2 regions of the Enterococcus sp. GPZ-007 genome follow, and region 1 is predicted to be linked to the other one. Evidence: riboswitches for the same ligand, from Rfam matches in the RefSeq annotation. Region 1 holds a riboswitch; the other holds the start of a gene.
What was found. A riboswitch is a leader RNA that binds a small molecule or an ion and turns the genes downstream of it on or off. The one in region 1 is predicted to bind thiamine pyrophosphate.
Positions count from the first base shown of each region.

Region 2: another riboswitch for thiamine pyrophosphate. It lies ahead of thiW (energy coupling factor transporter S component ThiW); the one in region 1 lies ahead of thiT (energy-coupled thiamine transporter ThiT).

Region 1 is NZ_JCAFYN010000033.1:23,040-25,992, forward strand. Features, by position in the region: gene AC4J95_RS15310 (2-hydroxyacid dehydrogenase family protein) at 1-54, opposite strand, end outside; gene AC4J95_RS15315 (low molecular weight protein-tyrosine-phosphatase) at 108-566, shown strand; gene AC4J95_RS15320 (hypothetical protein) at 639-1,001, shown strand; TPP riboswitch at 1,071-1,169, shown strand; gene thiT (energy-coupled thiamine transporter ThiT) at 1,219-1,806, shown strand; gene AC4J95_RS15330 (hypothetical protein) at 1,850-2,620, opposite strand; gene AC4J95_RS15335 (class A sortase) at 2,898-2,953, shown strand, end outside.
Region 2 is NZ_JCAFYN010000015.1:71,134-74,086, forward strand. Features, by position in the region: gene thiM (hydroxyethylthiazole kinase) at 1-493, opposite strand, end outside; gene thiW (energy coupling factor transporter S component ThiW) at 490-969, opposite strand; TPP riboswitch at 1,093-1,182, opposite strand; gene gloA2 (SMU1112c/YaeR family gloxylase I-like metalloprotein) at 1,299-1,688, shown strand; gene AC4J95_RS09865 (nucleotide pyrophosphohydrolase) at 1,736-2,029, opposite strand; gene AC4J95_RS09870 (AcpB/EbpR/MafR family transcriptional regulator) at 2,050-2,953, opposite strand, start outside.

The sequences.
Region 1 (2,953 bases):
TAATAAGTTTGTGCCAAGCTCGGGCAGTTTGGCGGAAAGATAAATTTTACTCATTTACAATCCCTCGTTTCATTTCGATAAATTGACTATAGCACAGGAGGAATGACATGAAAAAGATTCTATTTGTATGTATGGGAAATATTTGCCGTTCACCGATGGCCGAAGCGATTTTTCGCGATGCGCTGGAAAAAGAGCGGAAGGATAATTATCAAGTCGATTCAGCAGCCACCAGCCGCTGGGAGGTCGGAAACCCGCCCCATCGCGGAACCCAGAAGCTGTTGTCGCAGCATCATATTTCTACTAAAGGAATGCGCGCTCGCCAAGTTACTACTGAGGATTTCTATGAGGCAGATTACATCATCGGGATGGATCAGGAAAATGTCTACGATTTGGAATCAATGGCTCCAGCGGGTACGGAAGATAAGATTTATTTGTATCTGGATCGCGTGCCGGGTCATGAGGGAGAAAGCATTCCAGACCCTTGGTACACAGGGAATTTTGAAGAAACCTATGAATTAATTGAAAAAGGTTTAAACGAATGGTTAACTTTTTTTGAATTGGACTAGATTCCTTGTTTTTTCTTGTGAATTTAAGTAAAATCAAACTACGCAACCGTGCTCTTGATAGGAGGAAGCTGAATGACTAAAAACGAGAAGCCAAAAAAGAATTTAATCAAGCTGTTTTCAAATTCATCGTATCGTTTCATCTCGGATTTTTTGAATGATTCTGCTGAAAAACGTGCCCAAGAGCAGGCCAACGAGAATATTTTTCTCAAACTGAAGATGGCAGCTCTACAGAATAGTTTAGTGGTCATTCAAGTTCAAGATGAGAAAAACGAAGAAAAGTTTCATACGATCTCAGGCTGGCTGCCTAAAGTTGTCGCTAATGAATCTATCGTTATTCGCACTCAAGACAACCAATTAGTGATGCTGACGATTGATCGGATCAAAAAGGTAACGACCCTATCACCAAGCGGAGATCAGGAAAGTATTTCACGATAAAAGTATTTTATACATTTACGAGCAATCAGACATCTGTTATACTCTAGATGTACTAGAAAATAGAATAATACTGTCGCAAAGGGGAGCCCTCGGGCTGAGATTGAGATTACTCTAAACCCTAGTACCTGTTTCGGTTATTCGAGCGTAGGAATTGTGATGAAGTAAAGATATTTACTTCTCCTTTGTGGACTGTATGTTCAAAAGGAGGAGTTTTTTTATGCACAAAACAAGAATCATGATCGAAGGGACGATCGTGGCGGCATTAGCCTTCATGCTGTCACTGATTCCGACAACGATCGGCAGCAGCTTTACCGTTTCACTAGGGATGATTCCAATGACTTTGTTCGCATTGCGCCGTGGTGTGAAACCCGCGTTGCTTTCAGCGTTCATCTGGGGGATCTTGCATTTTCCAGCGGGGGATGTTTACTTTTTAAGTGTCATTCAAGTACTGATCGAATACCCGATTGCATTTACCTTTGCAGGATTCGCCGGGCTGTATGCTAAGAAAGTTCAACAGGCACTAGTTGATGAAGACTTGCGAGGCGCTCGTAAAAATATTATTTACGGGACGATTATGGGGACCGGAGCAAGATTCTTCTGGCATTTTATCGCGGGTGTGGTTTTCTGGGGCAGTTATGCTTTATGGGGCTTGAATCCGTGGATCTTCTCACTGATTATGAACGGAGTCAGCGGCTTGGCGACAGCCGTCGTGACAGCGATCGTTGCGGTCATCGTTGCTGAAAAAGTCCCGCAGCTATTTTTGCCGAAAGACGGAAACTTGATCCAGAAACAAAGCCATCAATAAACAGTAAAAAAAGCATTTGTCCTTAGCAGACAAATGCTTTTTATTAGCGGAATGAGAAGACCGGATCATCATTTTCGACTTCCAATGACCATAGCTGTTTGGTGGTATCGTAAGTAATCTCTGCGATCTGCTGTTCTTTTTTATAGTTCTTAGGACTGCGACGCCAGCCTTTTTCATCAGATAGGAAAATCGGGATACTGTAGACCCGATTTTTTAGTTCGGACTCACTGAGACAAAAAATTGCACCTTCCTGTAAGATCGGATATAATTCCTTCAATAATTCGCCATCCAATGGTGCGACAGAAGAACCTCTACGGAAAAACGACCGCCGATCATTGACCCTTTCCAACACGACACGGGTCAATTTGCTAGCAAGGATACGATAGAACTCATCTAAATAGCGATAATATACTCGCATTGTTCCATTGCCCAAATTGAAGTACACGAAATTATTCTGTAACTTGTAAAAAAAAGGCGAGTGCAGGTGTGTCCGCATATGACCAAAATAAAGCAGTTCTGAAATTTCTAATGGAGTTAGTTCTTTTAGCATCGCTAAATCATTAAAATCAATCCACTTGATTCCTTTGGATTGAGTAAAGACTTTGTTGTTGAAGAATTGTTGGACTTGTTCAGGACTATTAACGATCTTCAACCCTGTATGAGGCTCGTATTCTCCAGCCTCTGCGACAGGATCTAGCAATAACAAATGTTTAGGTTGATGGACGATTCCATCAACAAAATCGTTGGGTGAAAAACCTTTTGAAAGCACAGCATTACTTGTGGAATCGATGTAAGCAAATAACGTATCTGGCACAAATTTTCACCCTTTCTAATAGTCGTCACAATCATTTTAACTCAATAATAAAAAAAAAGCTCGTATCTTTTATTTTAAAATTAGATTACAAATGCCTTAAAAACTGCAACATTGAAGCACTTTGTTAACATTTAAAATCATTTTAATAAATAACAACTTTCTAATGCATTTATTTCTTTTTTTAATTTTTTTTCTATTAAGTGAAAGTAGTATCACGGGAATGAATAGAGTATGATATGATTAGCGGGAGAAAGCGGGAGAAAGCGGGAGGCTTGAGATGAAGAAAAAAAGAAATTGGTTAATAAATATTTTTCTTTTCTTATTATTGTTAGT
Region 2 (2,953 bases), on a different contig from region 1:
TCGGATACGACTTTGCTAAAGTCTGCATCGCTTCGATCAATTCTTCGATTGCTTTATCACTTTGATCCAGCTCGCTACCATCCACTCCGCGAGCATAACTCGGCAAATTGCAGAAATTACGCAATTCGGAAATATTGCCCTTTACGACTGATGGTTTTTCTTCCACCAAAGAACGCCCCACCTGATCACGAACTCGACTGACACCATAACCAACCAAATCAACCACCGTTGGCTTCTGCGCTTTATTCGCTAATTTACTCGCTGCAATCAGACTCTTTTCTCGTTCTTCCGATAAATGACCAATATTCAGCAGCAAACTATCGGTCTTTTGAAACAGCTCTTCAAACTCTCTGGGATCAGAAGCCATGATTGGCTTCGCCCCAACATAGAGCAAAGCGTTCGCCACCGTCTCACAGGTGACTTCATTGGTTATGCAATGAACTAACGGCCCATCCGCCAACGGAAATACCTTTGAAAAATTCGTTTTGATCATCCAAACATCCTTTCACTGGAAAACAACCGTTGCCAGCGTTTAAAAATCGCTGTTTCCTGTAATTTCACTAACACTACAAAAGCAATCGCCGAACCGATCAATGTCGCACCGACAAATCTTGGCGTATAGATCAGCCAATACAGATCATTTTGACTGCCAGTGAACCAAACCATCACAGGATAAGACAAAAGCGAACCGATGATGCCCGTGCCAACGACTTCTCCCAGCATCGACCAGATCAATTTTTTTCCAAAACTGTAAAACAGTCCTGCTAAGAATGCGCCAAATACCGCACCCGTCAATGCCAACGGCGGAATCCCCAACATCGTCATCCGAATCAATGCACAGACCACTGCCATTACTGTCCCATAGAATGGTCCCAATAATACCCCGGCGATAATATTCATGACGCTGGACATCGGCGCCATCCCTTCTATCCGCATCAATGGCGAAAGCACGACATCCAAAGCGATCATCAGTGCTAGTAACGTTAACTTGTGGATTTTATTTTTCTCCACGACAAATAGCCCCTTTCCGCAAGAAACAAGAGGAGCAAAAGACAGAAAAACCCAACCAAAAGAAAATGGTCGGGTACGATCAGTCAACTAGCTACATTTCCCTGCGACAGTCTTAACTGCATCAGGTTCCATGGGTATAATCTCAGCATTACAGCACCCCAAATGTTTCTATTCAATTGATTGAAGTATAACATACTTTTTTTTAACCAACTAGCTTATAATGAATAAAAGCGGCTCGAACTCGTTCAATTTTTGAATAATAAGAGAAAAACAGAAAGGATGTTTTTATGCCTAAACCAGATTTTTCTGCGATCCATCACGTCGCTATCATCGTGTCGGACTATCAAAAAGCTCGCCATTTTTATGTCGATATTCTCGGTTTACCGATCATTCGCGAAAATTACCGACCAGAGCGCCAGGATTATAAACTAGATCTGCAGCTTAACGATGCGGAATTAGAAATCTTTGCCGTACAAGACCCGCCAAAACGTCCAAGTTTTCCAGAAGCGGCCGGCCTGCGTCACTTAGCCTTCAAGACAAAAGATATCGAAGCGACGGTTGCTTATTTAGCTAGCCACGGTGTCGAATGCGAACCTTTACGAACCGATGACTTCACTGGTGAGAAGATGACCTTCTTCTTTGATCCAGATGGACTGCCGCTGGAATTACATGAATAACAAAAAGCCTCTTTTCGCTTTGAAAAGGGGCTTTCCTTGTAATAGATTTACGCTTCTTCCACTGGATACTTAATCGCATTTTTCTTCAATTTTTCACTGATGATCTCATCAATATCGAAATCCAGATTATCAGCCATCATGTAAGAATAAATCAGTACATCAGCCAGTTCTTCCTTCAAGCGCTCTGTCTGTGTCCGCGCTTCTTCTGAATCCTTCCATTGAAAAAGCTCCAGCAGTTCGGCCGCCTCTAAGCAAATTGATAATGCTAAATCCTTCTCATTATGAAATGGGCGCCAGTTTCTTTCATCGCGAAATTGATTGATTTTTTCCATACTATTCATAGTCAGCCTTCTTTCGCTAACTATTCTACCATAGATACAAGGCTTCGATTTTCTTCCAGCTCACTAATCGTTTCTTGAATCCAGCGTGTACTTAGTCTAGTCAAGAAGGGATCAATCACAACGACCGGATATTCCTCCGGTAATCCTTCTGCTGAGCCCGTAGTGATCAGGCAATCGTATTTTTTTAGCTCCTCATGTAATTGCGGTGTGCCGCCGGATAATTTTTCAAAATGAACGATCATGAAATTTCCATAGATCGTATCTGAAATTTGTTTTGCTAAAAAACTCTCTTCCGTAGGCGTTAAATCAGACAACAATAAAATTCTTAACAGCGGCCCCTGATTTGCCAACCACTCCATACTTCTTTCTTCCATCGTAATCAGTAAATAAGTATAATCTCGAATAAAATCTTCTTCCTGATACATTTCGTATTTATCAACGAAGCTTTGTACCAGCTCTCTAACTTTTTCAACACCGCGATTGTATATTTTCGACACTTCTGATAGGAACATGGTGCGATTACGCCACAGCAGACACACATATTGCCCTTGAGGATCATACATATAGAAATCATTTGATAATACTGTCGCCAAGTCGATCCTGCTTTGCTTGTCTAAACGATAGCCTAGCATTTTATTATAGTCATCCACTAATTCATAATGGCGCATAAACAGCTGCTGATATTTTGCATTATCGGTCAGCGCAAGCTCTCTATGTGAAGCACTGAACACGATTGAATCTGAAAAGGTCAACCAAAGACCATCCCGCACCATGTCTGGGGTCAGCACCATGTCCGCTCCTTCTCTAACTGCTTGCTTCAATTCCTTGTACTCGATCTCCATCGGTAAGACTAATCCTTCAGTCCGCAAGTCTTCTCTAGGATATTCATGACCATTTTTCATCCGCCAGGTACTGACGTAGAAA